Regions from separate parts of the Lutispora sp. QWL-02 genome, predicted to be linked through region 3. Evidence: riboswitches for the same ligand, from Rfam matches in the RefSeq annotation. Region 3 holds a riboswitch; each other region holds the start of a gene.
The links. A riboswitch is a leader RNA that binds a small molecule or an ion and turns the genes downstream of it on or off. The one in region 3 is predicted to bind S-adenosylmethionine.
Positions count from the first base shown of each region.

Region 1 (7,742 bases), 710 kb from region 3:
AATCAGCGGTGAAGATATAAAAATAAATGAAAAAGGTGAAATAACATCGGACGGCGTACTTATTGACAGGCTGAAGCTTGTAGATTTTCAGGATTATAGTGCTTTGATGAAGGAAGGAGATAATCTCTACACTATAATTTCTCAAGAATGGGCCGATAATGATAAGGCTTTCGAAGGCACTGTCCGACAGGCCTTTATCGAAGGCTCCAATGTAAATTCGGTGAGGGAGATGGTAGATATGATAGCCATGCTCCGTACTTATGAAGCAAATCAAAGGCTTATAAAAGCCCATGACGAGTTATTGGGCAAGGCAGTAAATGAAGTAGGAAGATTATAGGAGGTATGAATCATGATGAGAGCGCTTTGGACTGCAAGCACAGGCATGACAGCTCAACAGCTTAACGTAGATAATATATCCAACAATCTGGCCAATGTGAACACAGTGGGCTACAAGAAATCAAGGGCAGAGTTCAAGGACCTTCTATACGAAACCCTGGAGAGAGAAACCGTGAGGGATGGAGAAGGCAAGCCTGTAAGTGTACAGGTAGGCCACGGAGTCAGGACTGCCGCTATAAATAAGTTCTTTACCACAGGAAATCTTGAGCAGACCTCGAATCCCTATGATTTGGCCATAGACGGCCAGGGCTTTTTCAAGGTTATAGGGCCCAATGGTGAAGAATTATATACCAAGGATGGAAGCTTCAAGGTGTCCATAGAGGACGATTCGGCAAGGCTGGTCACCTCTGACGGATATTATATTCAGGGTGACGGCGGAGAAATAGATTTGGGCACTGATATGAAGCAGGTCATAATCGATGAAGCGGGCAATATTGTAGTTAAAAGAACGGATGATACCTTGGAGGAGCTGGGAAGCTTGGTCATAACAACCTTTGCTAATCCTGCAGGCCTGGAAAGTGTCGGCAGCAATTTCTATAAAGCTACCGGCGCCAGCGGACAGCCTGTAGATACAGCCAATGACGGTTCAGGCGGATCTATACTTCAGGGATTTTTGGAATACTCAAATGTCCAAATAGTTGAGGAAATGGTAAAACTGATCCAGGCGCAAAGAGCCTATGAAATAAATTCTAAATCCATACAGACTGCAGATGAGATGCTTGGTCTGGCTAATAATCTGAGAAGATAGGATTTAAGAGGTGGAAATATTGATAAATCCCATTAATTCGGACAATAATATACAAATGAAGGCAGCTTTGGACAATGCTAAAGCCACGCAGGACCAATCCTTCGAAGAAATGCTGCAGAAGGCATCAGCCGGCAAGGATGAAGCAAAGCTTAGGGAAGCATGTGCAAATTTGGAGTCCGTATTTTTGAATATGATGTTTAAAAGCATGAGGAACACCGTAGAAAAATCAGACCTCATGGGTGAAAGCTTTGCTACCGGAGTTTATGAAGATATGCTCTATGAAAAATTTGCAGAGGAGGCCTCCAAGGGCAAGGGCCTGGGCTTGGGAGAACTGCTGTACAAGCAGCTGTCGGCAAATATCAAGATAGATGAAGAGGAATAACATGCTGGACATAAAAGAAATACAGAAAATAATACCTCATAGATATCCTTTCCTTTTGGTGGATAAGATTGTTGAAATCGAATACGGCAAAAGAGCTGTAGGCATTAAAAATGTTACTATGAACGAACCTTTCTTTCAAGGTCATTTCCCCGGCAATCCCATTATGCCGGGTGTTTTGATAGTGGAGGCCATGGCACAGGTAGGGGCGGTTTCCATACTGGCTATGGAGGAGCACAAGGGCAAATTGGCTGTATTCACGGGAATAGATGGACTTAGGTTTAAAAGACAGGTCATACCTGGTGATATTCTGCGAATGGAAGTCACCATGATAGCGATGAAGCGCGGAATAGGCAAGGCTAAGGCTGAAGCTTACGTGGGAGAGCAGCTTGCTGCCTCAGGGGAGCTTATGTTTGCGATAATCAACGGATAAGACAGGGAGACGGCAACCACTGAAAGGCACGGGAATCTCACGAAAAATCCCCAGAGCTCGTTACCTCAGTTTCTGAGCTCTGAGTTCTGAATCCTGAGTTCTTACTTCACAAGAGCCGCATAGATCCCTCGGGTGATGACCTCGGACATCTTCATGATCAGGCTGAGCCTTATGTTGTGCATGGAGAGGAATTCGCCTGATTCTGAAGAATCTACGATGCCTACTATTGATATATCACCTACAGGGGGAAGACTCTTGCCCACACCCTTTCCGGGATGGATAGGGCCATTTTTTATCTGAATGCTGCCGATGCTGTCTTCGTTGCCAAGGCACGCATCGACAGCTATTATTTTATGATCCGGATATTTTTTCTTGATATCATATACATTTTTAGACAAGTTTACCGCATGTACCGGATCATCCAGGGTTCCTATCACGGGAATTCCCAAATTTAATTTGCTGAGAAAGGTGCCTGTGAGCGGGCCTAAGCAATCTCCTATATATCTGTCGGTACCTATGCAAAATACAAGGCAGCTGCCTTTGATATGACGGTTCAGATAACTTGCCAAGATTATATGGGAATCTCTTTGAAAATAATAGGCTTTTGAACACTCCTCCAATATTACCCCTCCTGCCATTGCAAAACGCCGTGATAACGAGGCGTCAGACTCGTTATAAAATGTATATAGGCAGAAAGCTTGATTTATACATCTGATTTATTTAAATGATTTTGTTTCAGTTATTTAAATGAATTTGACCCAATAGGAAAAATGAATCTTTTGTATGATAAGAGAGCATAATATACTATGAATGAGCATTTATAAGATATTTTTAAATAAAACGCAAATTCCCTATTGAAATTTTACGAATTTTTATATATAATCTAATAGTGTCGTCGGGGTGTAGCGCAGATGGTAGCGTACGTGGTTTGGGACCATGGGGCCGCAGGTTCAAGTCCTGTCACCCCGACCATTTTTATTTGGGCGCATAGCTCAGCTGGGAGAGCATCTGCCTTACAAGCAGAGGGTCATAGGTTCGAGCCCTATTGTGCCCACCATATATGAATTTTAACCGTAGGATTCCCTGCGGTTTTTTATTTTATATTTTATCTATAATATTGATAAAATAATAAAATAAGTGTAGAATACTATTAGATATTTAAATAATCATCTAAATAACTGGAGGTTATGATCTTGATAGAAATAAGCAATGTATCGAAGACTTTCGGGGGCAAAAATAAGGCAGTGGATAATATAAGCCTTGTGATTCCTGATGGTGAAATTATCGGTTTCCTGGGACCTAACGGAGCGGGAAAGACCACTACAATAAAAATGATAACAGGAATTCTAAATAGTGACAGCGGCAGCATCAAGATCAACGGCATAGATATCTCGGAGGAGCCCATCAAGGCAAAGAAGCAGTTTGGCTTTGTGCCTGACAGCCCGGATATGTTCCTGAGGCTCAAGGGAATAGAATACCTCAACTTCATGGCTGATGTTTATGAAGTGCCGTCTCAGGATAGAAAGCCCGAGATCGATAATCTTGCAGAAAGATTCAGTATGGCAGAAGCGCTCTTTGACCAGATTCAAAGCTATTCTCACGGCATGAGGCAGAAGATCGTATTGATGGGCGTATTGCTGCATGAGCCCAGCGTATGGATATTGGATGAGCCTATGACGGGCTTGGACCCCAAGTCATCCTTCATTCTCAAAGAAATGATGAGAGAACATGCTGCCAAAAGCAAGACGGTATTTTTTTCTACCCATGTGCTGGAGGTAGCAGAAAAGATATGCGATAAAGTAGCAATAATCAATAAAGGGAAAATATTGTTTTATGGCTCTATTGAGGAAATGAGGCAGCATTTCAAGGGCGATGAATCCTTGGAAAATATGTTCCTGGAGTTGGTAGAAAATGAATAAGATGTTGAAGCTGGTCAAGATCCTCTTGAAAACAAACTTTAAATTTAATAAAAAATCTATAGCCCTGGGAGCCCTGATAGCTATATCTATGCTTCCCATGGCAGCGCTTATATGGACTGCGGCCTGGGAAGGCTACGGCGTTATGGCGTCGGTAGGGCAGCAGGGTATTATAATGTGGACGGCTATTTCCCTGGTGAGTCTGGTTACATTCATATTGGGCATATTTTTCATCATGGGCGTTTTTTATTACTCCAACGATATCGAGCTGCTGCTCCCTTTGCCATTGAAGCCCTGGCAGATACTTGGAGCCAAGTTTGCATCGGTGCTGGTTTATGAGTATATGACCCAGCTGGTATTTTTTCTCCCGGTGCTGGTTTCCTACGGTATAAAGGATAAAGCAAATTTACTTTATTATATTTATGGGGCCATCGCATATCTGCTTTTGCCTATAGTGCCGCTGGTTTTTTCCTCTTTCTTAAGCATCTTTGTTATGCGAAGCTTTAAATTTGTAAAAAATAAGGATCGGATGAAGACGATTTCGGGTATCGTTGCAATGGCAATGGCCATAGGCTTTAACATGATCATACAGAAATTTTCCGGAAGGCTTGGAAATCCTGAGGATATGATGAAACTGCTTCAGCAGGGGAATAATTCTTTGCTTTCCAAATCCCAGGATATTTTTATAATCAACAGATTTATGACCATGGCCCTGACCGATTACCGTGAGCTGCTGCGCTCCATTGGAAGCATGGCATTGGCTATTGCCGGTGCAGCAGCATTTATAGGACTGTTCTTTTATATTGGCGAAAAGTTTTATTTCAAAGGTGTCATAGGCCTGACAGAGGCAGCTCCGGCCAGAAGACCTAAAAGCGGCGCCGCCAAAATGAGCTTGTACAGGAAGCTCAGCGCTTTAAGGGCTTTCAGAGCAAAGGAGTTAAAGCTGCTTTACAGAAGTCCCGTGTACTTCATGAACTGTATTTTGATGAATTTCCTCTGGCCTGTATTCATACTGATACCTTTCTTTGCCGGAAACGAAGACCTGGGGGATATAAGGGAGCTGGCCAGGTATTTGGAAGATCCCGGCGTATTGCCTTATATTTTTGCAGGGGCAGCCGCTGCGGCTCTCTTCATAGGTGCTTCAAATATGATTTCATCAACGGCTATATCCAGAGAAGGGAAGAGCCTATATGTATCAAAATATCTGCCGGTAGATTATAAGACACAGATAAATGCAAAGGCTCAAACAGGTATACTCATGGGCCTTTTGGGAATGATAATGGCTTTCATAGTGCTCTGGCTTGTGTTCTCCTTTCCCATATATTTGATTTTTGCGGCGCTTTTGATGAGCTTGCCCTGCATCTTCTTTATAAACTATGCAGGAATCATGATAGACCTGAAATTCCCCAAATTAAATTGGGACAATGAGCAAAAAGCCGTAAAGCAGAATATGAACGGATTGCTGAATATGTTGATCAGTGTAGCTTTCGGAGCTTTGAATTTCGGCTTGGTTGTCTGGTTAAGGCTTGACTATATTTACGCTTTTATTATGATTTTCGGCTTTTATATCATAGCGGATATGCTGCTGTATAAATTTGTAACCTCATACGGATCAAGGCTGTATAAGGAGTTGTAATAAATTTCAACAAAAATAATGTTGACAAAAGCTATGCATCTGTTGTATTATAGACTTTGTCACGTGGGGAAATTCCCGAGCGGCCAAAGGGGGCAGACTGTAAATCTGTTGTCTCAGACTTCGGTGGTTCGAATCCACCTTTCCCCACCATTTTAAGACAAAAACCCGAAAGGGCTTTTTTGTTGACTTTTTTGGACAAATGTGCTAATATACTTTTGCAAACTGAATAAAGGTTACCTTATCAAGAGAGGTGGAGGGAAGGGCCCTATGAAACCCGGCAACCGGCATTGAGCGCGGTGCCAATTCCTGCAGGATTGTTCCTGAAAGATGAGGATATATTTTCGTTATGAAAATGAGCTTCTCATCAGGGAAGCTTTTTTTAATGCCGATTATGGGCAGATAGGGGGAAACGGAGAACACGGATTTTTACACTGAAAGAGGAACGACTGAAGGATCTTTTCGTGTTGGGAAAGATTCCGTGTTAATCCGTGTTTTCCGTTCTCTTAAACCCGTAAGGAATACCCTAATGCTAGAGGCTAGCAGCCAGAAGCTAGAGGCTGACCTTAAAGTAATACCCTAGAGAAAAAAAGGAGGAGATAAAATGGTAAGAAAGCTGTTTACTTCTGAATCTGTAACTGAAGGACATCCGGATAAAGTCTGTGATCAAATATCAGATGCAGTATTGGATGCTATAATGGAACACGACCCGATGGGAAGGGTTGCCTGCGAGGTCACCGCAACTACAGGTCTTGTACATGTAATGGGAGAAATAACCACTAATTGTTATGTGGATATCCAGAAAATCGTGAGGGAGACCGTGGAGGAGATAGGATATACGAGGGCAAAGTTCGGCTTTGACGCGGATACCTGCGGCGTGATCACTTCGATTCACGAACAGTCTACAGATATTGCAATGGGGGTTGACAAGGCGCTGGAAGCCAAAAAAGGAGAAATGAGCGAAGCTGATGTCGCTGCCATCGGAGCCGGAGATCAGGGAATGATGTTCGGTTATGCCTGTGATGAAACTCCCGAACTGATGCCTATGCCTATATCCTTGGCCCATAAACTGGCCAGAAAGCTGGCCCAAGTAAGAAGAGACGGTGTTTTGGATTATTTGAGGCCTGACGGAAAAACCCAGGTCACTGTTGAATATATTGATGATAAGCCTGTAAGGGTTGATACCATAGTGGTTTCCACCCAACACAGCCCTGATGTGGATCAGGCCACCATAGAGAAGGATATGATAGAGCATGTCATAAAGCCTATCATACCCAAGAATATGCTTGATGATAAAACCAAGTACTATATCAACCCCACCGGCAGGTTTGTAATAGGCGGACCTCATGGAGATTCGGGCTTGACAGGGAGAAAGATAATCGTAGATACTTATGGCGGATATGCAAGGCACGGAGGCGGAGCTTTCTCCGGCAAAGATCCCACCAAGGTTGACCGTTCGGCTTCCTATGCAGCAAGATATGTGGCAAAGAATGTGGTGGCTGCAGGCCTGGCTTCCAAATGTGAGGTGCAGCTTGCCTATGCAATAGGAGTTGCGAAGCCTGTATCAGTCCTTATCGAAACCTTCGGCACCGGAAAGATTGCCGATGATAAAATATCTGAGATAGTTTCCCGGGTATTTGATTTAAGGCCTGCTGCAATAATAAGGGATTTGGATTTGAGAAAACCCATATATAGAAAGCTGGCAGCCTACGGTCATATGGGCAGAACAGATTTAGGAGTGTCCTGGGAGAAAACCGATAAAGCCGATATATTGAAAAAAGAAGCAGGCATATAGAACAAAAACCTCTGAGAGAATACGAGTAGTCATAAGGACAACTTGTGAACCGAGGGTCAAGGTAAACTGAATACGAGAAAAAGCCATATCAATTCTATAACAGTTTTGATATGGCTTTTCTTTGTGTACAAAACAAGATTCGAAATTTGCGAATTTGCAAATTCAAATTTGAGTTGTGAAAAATTAAAATCAGTTATATAATATTACCTATAAGAAAACTGTTGGAAACAGAAAGGTGAATACCATGAAATTTTCGTATAAAAAGCTTTGGAAAATGCTTATAGATAGAGATATGATGAAAAAAGATTTGCTAAAAGAAGCAAAGATAAGCACTGTATCAATGGCAAAGATGGGTAAAAATCAGAATGTCACCACCGATGTGCTGCTCAAGGTTTGCACTGCATTGCATTGTGATATTTCTGATATTATGGAAATTGTGGAA
Region 1 is NZ_CM177762.1:4,078,448-4,086,189, reverse strand. It holds gene flgF (flagellar basal-body rod protein FlgF) at 1-337, shown strand, start outside; gene flgG (flagellar basal-body rod protein FlgG) at 350-1,144, shown strand; gene AC4HCY_RS19465 (rod-binding protein) at 1,164-1,526, shown strand; gene fabZ (3-hydroxyacyl-ACP dehydratase FabZ) at 1,528-1,956, shown strand; gene yyaC (spore protease YyaC) at 2,058-2,576, opposite strand; tRNA gene AC4HCY_RS19450 (tRNA-Pro) at 2,853-2,928, shown strand; tRNA gene AC4HCY_RS19445 (tRNA-Val) at 2,938-3,013, shown strand; gene AC4HCY_RS19440 (ABC transporter ATP-binding protein) at 3,150-3,875, shown strand; gene AC4HCY_RS19435 (putative ABC transporter permease subunit) at 3,868-5,508, shown strand; tRNA gene AC4HCY_RS19430 (tRNA-Tyr) at 5,574-5,658, shown strand; SAM riboswitch class I at 5,744-5,842, shown strand; gene metK (methionine adenosyltransferase) at 6,110-7,300, shown strand; gene AC4HCY_RS19420 (helix-turn-helix domain-containing protein) at 7,545-7,742, shown strand, end outside.
Region 1: linked by a shared signal. The riboswitch ahead of metK (methionine adenosyltransferase) and the one ahead of AC4HCY_RS01185 (homocysteine biosynthesis protein) in region 3 are both predicted to bind S-adenosylmethionine.

Region 2 (7,742 bases), 170 kb from region 3:
ATTTATATTTATTAAAATTGTAGTTTGGTAGAATGGTAGTTTACAGCGTGATATTGCAGAAAAGGACTGGCCTATCATGGTCAGCTTTTTATTATCCACAGGAAGTATAAATATGCTATATTATGACTTGCCTGATGGATATGAAGAAAGACTAAATATATAATTGGAGGATGGTAGTATGGTAGTAAAACAAAAATCATCAATTCTTTTTGTGGTTCTCTTATTGATCATTTCATTATTTTCCGGATGCAGCAATGCAGAAGCACCGGCAAATAATCAAAATCCCGAAACCACAGATCAGACAAACAAAACCAAAGAAATAGGAATAACGCAAATAGTCGAACATCCGGCTTTGGATTCTGCGCGCCTTGGCTTTATTGATGCATTAGCTTCAAAAGGCTTAAAAGATGGTGAGAACCTCAAGGTAGATTTCCAGAATGCCCAGGGTGATATTCCTACAGCTCAGACTATCGCACAAAATTTTGCAAGCAGCAAAAAAGATATGATATTTGCAATAGCAACTCCTACAGCCCAGGCGGCTTATAATGCTACAAAGGATATACCAATACTCATAACTGCTGTTACAGATCCTGTAGATGCAGGTCTTGCAAAATCTCTGGAAAGGTCAGAAACAAATGTCACAGGTACAAGCGATGCTGCGCCTATGGGCAAGCAATTTGAGCTTCTTAAAAAGCTTATACCAAACGCTAAAAATGTAGGTATTTTATATAATACCAGTGAAAGAAATTCAGAAATACAGGTTCAAATGGCAAAGAAAATAGCCGGTGAATACGGCTTGGAAATAATAGCAAGTGGAATTACCAGCACCAATGAAGTGCCTCAGGCTGTTGACTCGCTGAAGGGCAAGATAGACGTGCTATATGTGCCTACAGATAATATGGTGGCTTCATCCATGGCTATAATATCCCAAAAATGCACTGAGAATAATATACCTGTAATAGGTTCGGAAAGAGCCCATGTGGAAGGCGGGGCTCTTGCCACAGAGGGAATAGATTACTACAAGCTAGGCTTCCAGACGGGGCTTATGGCTTTTGAAGTATTGAACGGCGCTAAGACTGAAGATATGCCGATAGAGACTCTATATGAAAAAGACACAGCTCTTACAATAAACTATGATGCTGCAAAGAAATTAAATATTTCCATACCTCAGGAAATAATAGACAAGGCTGAAATCATAAAAGGCGGTGCAGCCAATTGAACAATTTCTGGATAGGGGTATTGGAGCAGGGACTTTTATTTTCTATCATGTCCTTTGGGGTTTATATAACTTATAAAATTTTGGATTTTCCCGATCTGTCCGTTGAAGGCACCTTCCCGCTGGGTGCCTCTGTCACGGCGTTGCTTTTGGTGAAAGGCGCCGATCCCATTCTGGCCTGTATGCTTTCAATGTGTGCAGGCATGGCTGCGGGATTTGTTACAGGAGTGCTGAATGTTAAGTTTAAGATAACAAATCTGCTCTCGGGCATATTGGTGATGATAGGCTTATATTCCATAAATCTGAGGATCATGGGAAAGGCTAATACTCCTTTTTTCAATGCAAAGACTATTTTCTCGGGAGAAATTCCTCCCGTATTTGTGATAATGATATTGGCATTGATCGTAAAGCTGTTTCTTGATTTGATGTTCAAGACGAAGTTTGGTTTTATATTGAAGGCTACCGGTGATAATCATAATATGGTCACATCATTAGGCGTAGATATAGGAGTTATCAAAATAATGGGCATCATGCTTTCAAACGGATTGGTTGCTCTGGCAGGCTCTGTCATGGCTCAGTACCAGAGATTTTCCGATGTAGGAATGGGGAGCGGAATAATAGTTATGGGCCTGGCTTCTATCATAATGGGAGAAACCTTATTAAAAGCTTTCCCTATAATATTTGGGACAGCCTGCGCTCTTTTCGGATCACTGCTTTACAAGGGCAGTATAGCCATAGCCTTGAAGGCCGGCTTGCCTCCCACGGATTTAAAGCTTATAACCTCTGTTATAGTAATAGCTGCCCTGGCGGTTTATAACAGCGGTTTGAAGGTCAAGTTTGGGAGAAATCTACTTTCTGGGGGTGTAAAAGCTGTTACTGATACAAAATCTGCATAAAACCTTTAATAGGGATACAGTCAATGAAAATAAGCTTTTTCAAGGGCTATCCCTGGAAATCAAAGATGGAGACTTTATAACCATCATAGGCAGCAATGGAGCAGGAAAATCCACTTTATTAAACATCATCTCAGGAGGCATACAAAGCGATGAAGGCTCGATCCTGCTCAATAAAAGAGAGATATCCAAAACCCCTGAATATAAAATCAGCAGGCTGATAGGCAGAGTGTTTCAGGATCCTAAAATGGGAACTTCGCCTTCTATGACTGTGCTGGAGAATATGTCTATGGCATGGAATAAAAATAATAGGTACGGATTTTCATGGGGTATTGAAAAAAATAGAATAGCGGACATCAAAGATTCCCTCTCAAAATTATCCTTAGGATTGGAGGATAAGCTTGATGTAAAGGTAGGGCTCCTATCCGGGGGGCAAAGGCAGGCTATGGCCCTTCTGATGGCAGCCATATCAAATCCTTGCCTTTTGCTGCTGGATGAGCATATGGCCGCTTTGGATCCCAAAACCTCTGAGATTATTGCAGGGCTTACAGATAAAATAGTGAAGGAATGCAAAATAACCACACTTATGGTCACCCATAATCTCAAGCAGGCCATAGGTATGGGAAACAGGCTTATAATGATGCACAGAGGTAAAATTATTTTGGATATAAGAGATAAAGATAAAGAGTCCCTCACTGCAGAAAAGCTTTTAGCTTTATTCAGCCAAAAGGAATCGTCAGATATCATCAGCGATCGTTTGATGCTGGCATAAAAAAATAGTTGACATAGTTAAGAGGGCGTATTATACTATTATGTAAATGAATATTTATTCTATCAAGAGAGGTGGAGGGACTGGCCCGATGAAGCCCGACAACCGGCATTCTCATTCGAATGCATCGGTGTCAATTCCAGCAGCACAAGCTGAAAGATAGAAAGGAATTATCCTCTTCTGTTTTTCAGAAGAGTTTTTTTATTGTATAAAATTTAATATTATACTCTTATCAAGAGAGGTGGAGGGACTGGCCCGATGAAGCCCGACAACCGGCATTCTCATTCGAATGCATCGGTGTCAATTCCAGCAGCGTAAAGCTGAGAGATAAGAGAGGTGTGATCCCTCTTTTATCATTGAGGGATTTTTTATTTGTTTCTAACACCGGAGGGGGTACTAAAATGATCGATATAAAAGGCCTTTATAAAACATATACAGGCAAGGAAGGAAATACGGAAGCTCTGAAAAACATTAATCTCAGGATTGAGAAGGGTGATATTTTCGGCATAATAGGCTTAAGCGGAGCAGGAAAATCAACCCTCATCAGATGCATAAACAGGCTTGAAGAGCCTACGAAAGGCAGCATTTTCATTGAGAATAAGGATATCGTTAAGCTGAATGACGGCGAGCTTAGGGATATGAGAAGAAATATAGGAATGATATTTCAGCATTTTAATCTTTTGAGCAGGAAGAATTGCAGAGAAAATATAGCCTTTCCGTTAAAAATAATGAAATATGATAAACGAGAAATGGAGAAACGGGTAGATGAGCTATTGGATATTGTAGATCTAAAGGATAAAAAGTTCTCTTATCCCAGCCAGCTCAGCGGGGGACAAAAGCAAAGGGTAGCAATAGCCAGAGCTTTGGCTACCAACCCTAAAATACTTCTTTGCGATGAAGCTACTTCTGCTTTGGACCCAAATACCACATCTTCCATACTCAAGCTGCTGAAGAGCATAAATGAGACGCTGGGAATAACAATTGTGATGATAACCCATCAGATGGAGGTCATAAAGGAGGTATGCAATAAAGTAGCTGTGATTTCAGATGGAAGTATGGTGGAGCAGGGGAATACCTATGATGTATTTTCAAAGCCGTCTCATCCTATCACAAAGAGCTTTATAAAGGACGTATCCTTAAACATTGACAGAAATATAATAGATGATCCTGAAAATACTGAGGTTGTGAGGATTACATTTTTAGACCACAAGGCAAAAGAGCCGTTGATATATAAAATCATAAAGAATTTCGATATTGAGGCAAACATCCTGGCGGGACAGATGAACAGCATACAAGGAAGAACCTATGGAAATTTGGTTGTAGGCCTCAGGGGAACAGATGAAAAAATAGAGGCTGCAATAGGATACCTAAAGGATGAAGGCGTCATAGTAGAGGAGTTGAAATATAATGGAAGTTCTGATTGAAACAATAAAAAAAATAATGCTTTTAATGCCCAAGCCCCTTTATGAAACTCTATACATGGTGTTTGCATCCACATTGTTTTCGGTTATTTTCGGAATGCCTCTGGGCATCATAACAGCAATATCGGAGGAAGGCAATATTTGGGAAAGAAAGGGCTTGAATAAAGCTTTAAACGGGGTAATAAATATAGCAAGATCCTTCCCCTTCATAATACTGATGATTGCGGTCTTTCCGCTGACAAAGCTCATCGTGGGAAAAAGGATAGGCACAACTGCAGCCATAGTGCCCTTGACCATAGCAGCCATACCCTTTGTAGCCAGGCTCATTGAAAATGCGATAAAGGAGATAAGCCCCGGAATCATAGAAGCAGCCCAATCCATGGGTGCCGACGTAAAGCAGATAGTTTTCAGGGTGATGATACCGGAAGCATTGCCTTCCATAGCATCAGGTATAACCTTGACAATAATAAATCTCATAGGATATTCGGCAATGGCAGGTGCTATAGGGGGCGGGGGCCTTGGAAATTTAGCCATACGATTCGGGTATCAGGGATTCCAAAAAGATGTCATGATAGGAACTGTCATAGTATTGGTCTTAGTGGTTCAGATAATACAGGGCATTGGGAGCAGGATATATAATAAGTTACTGAAATAGATTTACAAAATATAAAAATTGCGAAGCATTTTTTATGGCTGCGAGGCACGGGGTACGGGGCACGGGGCACGTGGATTGAGCAGGACTCTGGAGTCAAGGAGACGGAAACCACTGAAAGACACGAAGATAACACTGAAAAACACTGAAGGGGTTTAATATATGCAATACAAGAGCGATATAACTGATATTTCGGTCATTCTGAGCGTAAGCGAAGAATCTTAGGTATTCCTTATGGTTCTAAGATCCTTCACTACGTTCAGGATGACATATCAGATATAACCTTATTAACACTTTATACAAAGAATAAAATATCCCTCTGTGTAAATCAGTGCTAAATCAGTGTTAATCCGTGTTCCCCGTTCCCTACCCCTGTATGACGCATCATTATACCGACGTGACGCAATGTACAAAAAATATTAAAAATAATTATCGATAATTGATATATATTTTACTGTTTTTCAACCTGGCCAGTTGAAAAACAAAAAATAACTAAGTAAAAATGAAAGGAATGTTTATAAATATGAAAAAGATAATATCACTGGTTTTAGCATTATTATTACTGGCATCCTTGACTATTGGATGCGCACCCAAGGAAGAGGCTGCACCGGCAGCAGCAGAAAATGAGAAGGAAACGGTGCTGAAGGTAGGAGCTACACCAATCCCCCATGCAGAGATATTGGAAGTGGTTAAGCCTTTATTAGAAAAGAAAGGCTTAAAGCTTGAAGTGATCGTTTTTAATGATTATGTTCAACCAAATACAGCACTTGCAGACAAAGAATTAGATGCAAACTTTTTCCAGCATCAGCCCTATTTGGATAATTTCAATAAAGAAAGAGGTTTAAACCTTGTATCTGCAGCTAAGGTTCATGTGGAGCCTTTAGGATTATATTCTAAAAAAATAAATAGCATAACCGAATTAAAAGACGGCAGCACCATAGCTATACCGGATGATGCTACGAATAATGCCAGATCATTGTTATTGCTTCAGGAAAACGGCATTATCAAGCTAAAGGATGGAGGAAGCATAAGTTCTTCGGAAAATGATGTAGTAGAAAACCCCAGAAACCTCAAATTCCAGGCTATTGAGGCTGCACAGCTCCCAAGGGTTCTGGAAGATGTAGATGCTGCCATAATCAATACCAACTTTGCAATTCCGGCAAATCTTAACCCCGTTAAGGATGCATTGCTGATAGAAGACGGAAATTCACCTTATGCCAATACGCTTGTTATAAGAGGCGGAGATGAAGGAAGAGAAGATTTGAAAGAGCTGTCCAATGCATTGAACAGTCCGGAAGTAAAGAAATTTATTGAGGAAAAATATGAAGGAGCAATAATTGCTGCATATTAGTCAAGTTTTTGTAAATCTATAAACGCACAATGAGATTGATCGAACAATAAGACAAAAAACAGAGTTTAGAGTATAATATATAGGTGGCCATTAATAATATAATTTAATGGCTGCCTATATTCTTTGTTTTTGAGGAGAACCGTATGAGTGAGTGGGTAAAGGCAATGGTAGATATAATAGTCCAATATGGAGGCTTTGGACTTTTTATAGTGTCCTTTGCCGAATCTTCATTTTTTCCTATACCTCCGGATTTGATATTGATACCATTGTCTATAATAAATCATGAGCTTGCGTTGTTTTATGCGGCTTTGACCACTTTTTCATCAGTTATAGGAGGGCTATTCGGCTACTATATCGGTGCAAAGGCGGGAAGGCCTATTTTGATGAGATTCTTTGCTGAGGAGAAGATAAAGAGAGTAGAAGAATACTTTGTCAAATATGGAGGATGGGCCGTTGCCATAGCAGGACTCACCCCAATTCCTTACAAGCTTTTCACAATAGCTTCCGGAGTATTTAAGATAAGAAAATCTGTATTTGTAAATGCTTCGATCTTAGGGAGAGGGATCAGATTCTTCGCAGAAGGGGCAATAATCTATATGATGGGAGATCAGGCCCAGAGGATAATAAGCGAATATTTTGATGTGCTTACCGTGGGAATAGCAGCAGCCGGGGCTTTGACATATTTAATATATTATTTGATCAAGAAAAAAAAGTATGGGGAGCACAGGGTATCGGCAGGTTTATTTGCCAGGGGCATCAGCAATAATAAGTATGCAGCAGCTGTTTATAAAAGGCTTGTAAACAATTATGGAGGGTTTATATTTTTGATTCTATCCATTGTTTTGATGTCCTTGTCCTTTGAATTTCTCTTTTTACAGCCCCAATATGAGCTTTTATTATATCTATATATCCCCGTAATTTCTTTGATCATAGGAATATTGTTCTACATCTTTATATTTAGAAACCCAGATAATAGCTTATGGACTTTAAAAAGCCTGCTTAAACATGCGATAGCTGCTGAAATTATTATTTTAGTTTTAGCAGCAGGATTAGCCTATGGTATAGGGAATGATATTGTGGTCCATATGGATCAAACAGTAAACAGCTGGGTAATGCCAATAAGAAGCCCTTCTTTAACAATCATCATGAAAGTGCTAAGCTTTTTTGCATCCTCTGCATTTTTACCCTTTGCCGTTGCATTTTGTTTCTGTTTGCTGGTGCTCAGGTGGAAAAGGCTAAAGTCGGGATTTATACTTTTAATAAATATTCTGGGAGCCAATTTCATTAAAATATTTATTAAAAATATATTCAAAAGAGCAAGGCCCGAGTATGCAATAATAATAGAGAAGGAATACAGCTTTCCCAGCGGCCATTCCCTTATTGGTTTTACATTTTATACAATGCTGGCATATATGGTATTCAAATATTATAATGGACCAT
Region 2 is NZ_CM177762.1:446,355-454,096, reverse strand. It holds gene AC4HCY_RS01850 (ABC transporter substrate-binding protein) at 179-1,219, shown strand; gene AC4HCY_RS01845 (ABC transporter permease) at 1,267-2,112, shown strand; gene AC4HCY_RS01840 (ABC transporter ATP-binding protein) at 2,087-2,881, shown strand; SAM riboswitch class I at 2,938-3,044, shown strand; SAM riboswitch class I at 3,105-3,212, shown strand; gene AC4HCY_RS01835 (methionine ABC transporter ATP-binding protein) at 3,280-4,302, shown strand; gene AC4HCY_RS01830 (methionine ABC transporter permease) at 4,286-4,954, shown strand; gene AC4HCY_RS01825 (MetQ/NlpA family ABC transporter substrate-binding protein) at 5,475-6,302, shown strand; gene AC4HCY_RS01820 (phosphatase PAP2 family protein) at 6,446-7,742, shown strand, end outside.
Region 2: linked by a shared signal. The riboswitch ahead of AC4HCY_RS01835 (methionine ABC transporter ATP-binding protein) and the one ahead of AC4HCY_RS01185 (homocysteine biosynthesis protein) in region 3 are both predicted to bind S-adenosylmethionine.

Region 3 (7,742 bases):
TTTTCATCCAGTGTCAGAGCCACCACCAGGCATCCGTATTTCTTGGCGATGGGCAGAAGCTCTGCCATGCTCTTTTCCTCACCATTTATAGAGTTTATTATAGGCCTGCCGCTGCAGATCCTTGCCCCGGCTTCAACCACCTCCGGCCTCACGCTGTCTATCTGGAGGGGAAGGCTGACAATGCCCTGTATCTCCTTGATAGCCCTGACCATCAGCGCTTTCTCATCTATTTGAGGCAAGCCCACGTTTACATCCAGCATATGGGCTCCGTTATCCTTCTGGTTTACCGCTTCCCTCAATATGTAATCCATATCGCCTTTTATCAGGGCTTCCTTCAGCCTTTTCTTGCCTGTAGGGTTTATGCGCTCTCCTATGATTTTTACCTCCTCGCCCAGAACCACCGTACAGGAAGCAGAGCTGGCGGCAGTGATCCTCTCCGCCTTGGTGAAGGCAGGCTTCAGCCCTTCCAGAGCCTTCTGCAAGGCTCTTATATGCTCAGGCGTGGTGCCGCAGCATCCTCCCAATATCCTTACCCCTTGCTCGGCCATGCTGCGCCCATATCTGCCGAAATCCTCAGGGCTTATATCATAGACGGTTTTGTTTCCTACCATCTTCGGCAAGCCTGCATTGGGCTGGATTATCACAGGCAATCTGGAATACCTCAGCACCTCAGCTATGAGAGGCAGCATTTCTTCAGGCCCTAAAGAGCAGTTAAGGCCAAGGGCATCCAGATTCAGGTTTTGCAATATATTTACCATGGTCAAAGGATCAGTGCCCGTCAGAGTCCTTCCGTCAGCCTGAAAGGTCATGGTGCAGATCACCGGAAGGCTGGAATTTTCCTTGGCCGCCAGTATAGCTGCTTTAGCTTCGTATATATCGGACATGGTCTCGATAAGGATCAAGTCAGCTTCGGCGGATGTGCCGGCGGTTATTTGCTCTCTGAAGGCTTCATAGGCAGCCTCAAAGCTCAGATTGCCATAGGGCTCCATAAGCTGGCCCAGAGGGCCGATATCCAGAGCCACCAGCTTATCTCCTGCGGCAGTCCTTGCTATCTCCACGCCTCTTCTTATCACCATATCCAAAGAAAAATCCATATCCTTCAGCTTGTATCTGTTGGCCCCGAAGGTATTGGTGGTGACCACATCCGCTCCCGCATCTATATAGGCCCTATGTATGTGCTCTATGACCTCCGGCCTTTGGATATTGTAGCTCTCAGACAATTCTCCGGCTTTCATTCCGGCAGCCTGGAGCATGGTTCCCATCCCTCCGTCAAACAAGAGAAATCCGTCAAAATTTACAGCCTTAGTCATTAATATCCCCACACTTTCTATATATACAATTTCTGTCCTTGCACCTGCTGCATTTATTCCCCTCAGAGGTGCTCTCCTGCCTCTGCCATCCTATAAATGCAGTTACCGACTTTCGCGGCAGCATAATACTGCTTTCATTAACAGTAAGCCCTATCCTCGGATATGCCTTCAGAAGCTCAATTATTCCCTTCTGAAGGGTTATGGGCAGATCTCCATAGCCCGGGCTATATCTTGAAGTACAGCAGTATCCTTCCTTTAGAGCCTCTATCCTTATTTCTTCCTGTACCTCATCACAAAGAGCCTCAATGGCTGCAGAAGCGCAGGCATCCATCACTATACCCTTGGTAAGGTCTGTTTTTGAATAGTATGCGATCCTCCTATCCGCTTCAAGCCCTAATGTGGCTGCCATCAGCGCACATTTATCCGAATTCCGGAAATGCATGGTCAAATCCTTGCTCTGAAAAATCAAGTTTGTATCCTTCAAAGCCATCTTATCCCCGTCTCTTTCAATATCATAAACATTATAAACAAAGCTTTTCCTCAAAGCTTCGGTCATCTCGGCAATGCATTCCGTCAAAAGCTTTTCAAGCTTCTCATCCATATATTGATTCTTATGGCCCAAATATCTTAAAACTTCTTTCCTGTTTATATGCATAAAAAAATCCCTCCGGTTTAGAATATATTACACTTTAATATATATAAAATGCAAGATGGTCTTTTTAAAATTTTACTTGACAAATGCTCATATTTGGCATAAAATTTCTTTTAAACCTTTATAATTGAATAAGATCTTATCCAGAGAGGTGGAGGGACTGGCCCAATGAAGCCCGACAACCGGCATTCTCATTCGAATGCAGCGGTGTCAATTCCTGCAGAATTTTGCTTAAATTCTGAGAGATAAGGATAGCATAAAGTATATCGTACTTTATTAGCCTGCAGCCGGCTGCTTTCTTATCTGAGAGCAGCTTTTTAATTTGCTCCGCCTTGTCTCTGTTGAACGAGACTTCATTCAGAGGGGGATTCAACCCCCACTGAATGTTAGTCGAGTCCATACTGGACTTAGCCGCTTTTGGCACCCGCCGCCTATAGAGGTGGGGGCCTTAGAGCGGGTTAGTTCAGTGATAAAAAAATTAGAGGAGGAGAATCATATATGTCCATTAAAAAAAGCTATGAAGAAATCAATGAGAAGATCAGGAAAGGTACGGCAGTGGTAGTTACGGCAGAAGAGGTAATAAGCATAGCAGAAGAAAAAGGAATACAAGATGCAGCCAAATATGTTGATGTGGTGACCACCGGAACCTTTGGCCCTATGTGTTCTTCCGGAGCCTTCATAAACTTCGGCCATTCAGACCCGCCAATAAGGATGACTAAGATTTTGCTCAACAATGTCAATGCATACGGCGGCCTTGCTGCAGTAGATTCATATATAGGGGCCACTGAGCCCTCACAGGATCTGGGCATCGAATACGGAGGAGCCCATGTAATATGCGATCTGATAGATGGTAAGCCTGTGCATCTTAAGGCCTATTCCCCGGGGACAGATTGCTATCCCAGGAAGGAGATAGACACCTATATTACCAAGGATTTAATAAATGAAGCCTACCTCTATAATCCCAGAAATTGCTATCAGAACTATTCCGCAGCGATAAATACTTCCGACAGGCTCCTTCACACATATATGGGAGTGCTGAAGCCCCATATGGAGAATATAAATTACTCTACTTCCGGGGAATTGAGCCCTTTATTGAATGATCCCTACCTGAGGACCATAGGCATAGGGACAAAAATATTTCTGGCAGGCGCTGCAGGATATGTCTCCTGGCAAGGTACACAATTTGTCACCGAAAAACCCAGGGGAGAAAACGGCATACCGTTATCACCAGCTTGCACCCTTGCGGTCACAGGTGATTTGAAGAAGATGAGCACAGAATATATCAAGCCTGCGGTTTTTGAAAAATACGGCACCTCCCTGTTCGTAGGCATAGGAATACCTATACCCGTTCTCGACAAGGATCTGCTCCATAACCTGTCGGTGCAAAACAAGGATATATATACAAATATTGTGGACTACAGCGTGTCCCGTCTTAACAAGCCCGTCCTCGGCAAATGCAGCTACGGTGAATTGAGAAGCGGAGAATTGGTCCTCGACGGCAATACAATAAAAACCGCACCCCTTTCCAGCCTTTATAAGGCGAGAAAGATTGCCCTGGAGCTCAAAAGATGGGTGGCAGAGGAAGGCTTCACACTTCAGGAGCCCATAGAAGCTTTCCCAAAAGTTTCAGCCCTTAATTCATTGAAGGAAAGTGTTGATGGAGGGATATAATGAACAAGATATATATAAATAAAGAAAAATGCGTACATTGCGGAGCCTGTACCGCAGCATGCGGCTCCGATTCGCTCCGGATGGAAGGCAAGGATTGCACCCTGTCCTTTGATAAGGACCGCTGCGCAGGCTGTGAAAGCTGCATAAAGGCTTGCCCCTTGAGAGCCATTACGATAGATATGTCCACCAGGTGGCTTTATGTATGAAGAACGGTTTTACAGAGAAATAATGAAATCCAGGGATCTGCTCTGCTTTAATGTGACCGAAGGCGAATCGGACCTTCAGATTTTTGCTAAGGATAATCTGGAGAAAGAAACCAGGAGGGCTTTAATAAAATGCAGAAGCCAGCTTCATGAATATATTCGTAAGAATCCGCATTTTCTTACGAGCCTTGATTCCATTAAACCTCAAAAAAACAGTCCCGAAATAGTAAAGCAAATGTGCCGCGCAGCAGAGTCTGCAAAGGTGGGGCCTATGGCGGCAGTGGCAGGAGCCGTATCCAAATATGTAGGGCTTTCCCTCCTGAAGCATACCGAGGAGATAATCATTGAAAATGGGGGAGATATATTTCTTAAGACCAGGATAGACAGAAGGATTTCCATATACGCAGGAAGCTCTCCCTTTTCAAACAAGATTGCCCTCCTAATACCCGGCAGTGATGAAGAATTGGGCATCTGTACCTCCAGCGGCACTGTAGGCCACTCCCTAAGCTTCGGCAAAGCCGATGCGGCAGTGATACTTGCAAGGGATGCAGTGCTGGCAGATGCTGCCGCTACTGCTGCAGGCAATGCGGTAAAAGACCAAAAGGATATAGAAAAGGGGATAGAAACAGCCATGTCTATTCCCGGAGTGGAAGGCGTCCTCATAATAGTGGGAGATAAAATGGGCGCCTTCGGCAATATAAATCTGATCAAACCTTGAAAGGAGAACTGGAAATGAAAATAAAAGAATTATTCAATAAAAGCCCGGTAATATCCCTGGAGATATTTCCTCCAAAGCCCGAGGCTTCCATAGATACAGTCCTCAACACCATAGATGCATTATCCGATCTGAAGCCCGATTTTATCAGCGTCACCTACGGAGCGGGAGGCAGCAGCAAATCCCACACGGTACAGATCGCAGATATCATAAAGAACAAATACGGCATTGAAGCCCTTGCCCATTTGACCTGCATAAGCTCTACAAAAAAAGAAGTGGAGGATATTCTGACAAGACTGCGCAGCTCCAGTATAGAAAATGTGCTTGCACTAAGAGGAGACAGACCCCAAAATGACACTTGCATTTCAGAAGAAGCCCAATACGAGTATGCAAGGGATCTCATAGCCCATATACGGAATTTCGGAGGATTCTCCATAGGAGCTGCCTGCTATCCCGAGGTCCATATAGAAGCCGGGGATAGCCTCTCAGACCTGCGCAGCCTGAAGGCCAAGGTCAAATCCGGAGCGGATTTCCTCATAACCCAGCTGTTTTTGGACAATAATTTTTTCTATGATTTTAAAGAAAAGCTGGATTTGATAGAGGTCAATATACCTGTATCCGCAGGCATCATGCCCGTAATAAACAAAAAGCAGATAGAGAGGATAACAGGACTTTGCGGCGCCAGCATACCTGCCAAGTTCAAACGCATACTCGATAAATATGAAAACAACCCGGAAGCCCTGAAGGAGGCGGGCATAGCCTATGCAACGGAACAGATCATAGACTTGCTTTCTTCGGGTGTGGACGGGATACATCTATATACGATGAACAAGCCTGAGGTGGCAAGAAAAATCATTGGCCAGATATCAAATATAAGGAGCTATTTGGGCAATAACATTAAGTATGCTTAAGTAGAATTGAAAACCTTTATAAAGTCTGGAACTCCACGCTCTTGTACATCCCGTTATTTAGCAAATCATGATTCCCACACAACAAGAAAGGCTTCTATGCTAGGTATTCCGAAAATCAACGAAGCCTTTCTTGAAATGTAATTAAAAATTATGCTTTTTCATGCAAAGATTCAGTATTTTTTATTTTTCATCTAAATTCCAAATATCAGGAAGTCTTTCCTCTTGTTCCATTGGTTTCAATTCCCGTTGTTTTTCAAAATATACACTATCTCGCTGATAGAATACAGGGCCGCCATAATTTCTATTTAATATAATAGGTACATCATCTATACCGTTTTGTTTCATTCGCTCAATAATCTTTAATTTAATATCTGTATGTTCTACAGGTGTAATAGTGATGCATAAGCCGTCAATAATTCTTTCAAACTTACCAAAAGGCATACCAATAGCCATTTCATATTCTTTCATACCTGCCGAACGTGGTCCCGCACATAACACAGACATACTGATGTCATTAGTTTCATATGGTTCTGCGGTACATTCGGCACAAATCGCCTGATTACCAATCATTTTGAATGTACTGTGAGTTCCAAAAAAATGTGTATATCCCTGAACCAAACGCATAATATTGCGTGGATTCGATACAATGATTACTACATCCGGAGCTTCTGTAAACTCTTCAACAGGCATAACTTGGACACCATATGCCCTGTGCTTACAAATCGAAATATGATTGCTTACTTCTTTGGATGTTGTCAAATCAGTATAAAGCCCTCTATTCTGGAAAAAGCGTCCAGAAGTATAAAACTCATCAAGAGCCACAATTCCTAAAGCTCTTGCCCCTCCAAAACAACCGAAATTAGAAAAGTCAGCTTTAAGCTTTTTCCCATGTGCGGCATGAACAACCATAGCACAATAAGACTTTTGGGATTGAAGCTGAGGTGCATTTGCCATTTCAAACTCTTTCTGAGTAAATAAAAATTTTATTCCAACAATAGAACGTTCAAATTCCAGTGCACAATTTGCTTTAATAACTGCTCGCCTTACCGCATTCTGATCAAACATCATACAACTCTCCTATTAGTTTATTTGAAATATTTATCAATTTCGGAGTACAAAATAAAAGTCCCGCCAAATGCTTCATTAAACGTTTTGTAACAGGCTTCAGTCTGCATTTTTTCCATAGTTAATTTTACCCAATCTGCATTCTCGTCTTCACTTCTCACTATTAATCCCTGTGGTGTCATATTTTCTTTTTTGCTGATTGCCATATGAGAGCTTGGATCTAATTTACCCGAATCACGAACAATAACTGCAGAGGCAATAACGGCATCGACATCATCAATTGAGCTCATAGTAGTAGTTAGCTCTGTGGGAATTATTTCAATATTCCTAGCATTTTCAACGATATCTAAAAAAGAATAAAAATTGTTCTCAGAAGGCTTATCACTAAGCTTAATTAAGCCGGTGTCTTCCAGCATGGTCAAGCATCCATCGATATTGGCTAAGCCTTGAGCAATAATAATTTTCGCTCCATTGGGAAATTCTTCAGGAGACTTCCATTTAGTAGAGTAAAGACCGCTGTAAGAATAATAATACGGCATCGGCATTGTCAGATTTGCTTTATTTGTATCATTAAAGGTTTTCATCCATTTTAAGCTATTGCAGAATAAACCATCTATATCTCCTGCATTTAATGCTTCTGCAGGAAGATTGTTACCATCGAAAACAACAACCTCCACTTCAACTCCAGTCCCCTCTAACGCAGTTTTCATCAAATCTGCAGCAGGTTCGGTAGCAGAAACGCAACCAATTTTTACAGTTTTCTTTTCCGCCGGCTTATTTGCTTCTGCAATTTCTCCATTAGACGGGACATCAGGCGATTCTGCCGGTTTAACTTGGCATGCTGACATAGATAATGCTAATACGCAAACCAATAAAAGAGATAATAACTTTTTAATTTTTCCCATTTTTATCTTCCTCACTTCTTAAGAATTTTGATTCAATTATTTAAGTTAAAATGAAATAAAACTTGCTATTTTATACTATGCTTGTATAAATAATCACCAAACAGCTGAATCGCTTGAATCATGACTAATAATAAAATTACGCCGGTATATAGAACGGAATAATTAAAGCTATAAAAACCATAATTGAGTGCGACAGAACCTAACCCGCCTGCTCCAACAGCACCTGCCATTGTAGTAGACTTTAGGAAATTAATTGCACATAAAGTGGACCCGTTGATAACACTTGGAATTGCTTCTCTCAGCATGACTT
Region 3 is NZ_CM177762.1:277,353-285,094, forward strand. It holds gene AC4HCY_RS01175 (homocysteine S-methyltransferase family protein) at 1-1,310, opposite strand, end outside; gene AC4HCY_RS01180 (vitamin B12 dependent-methionine synthase activation domain-containing protein) at 1,303-1,965, opposite strand; SAM riboswitch class I at 2,099-2,214, shown strand; gene AC4HCY_RS01185 (homocysteine biosynthesis protein) at 2,461-3,633, shown strand; gene AC4HCY_RS01190 (DUF362 domain-containing protein) at 3,633-3,839, shown strand; gene AC4HCY_RS01195 (UPF0280 family protein) at 3,832-4,554, shown strand; gene metF (methylenetetrahydrofolate reductase [NAD(P)H]) at 4,569-5,462, shown strand; gene AC4HCY_RS01205 (DUF169 domain-containing protein) at 5,643-6,530, opposite strand; gene AC4HCY_RS01210 (MetQ/NlpA family ABC transporter substrate-binding protein) at 6,548-7,432, opposite strand; gene AC4HCY_RS01215 (methionine ABC transporter permease) at 7,498-7,742, opposite strand, start outside.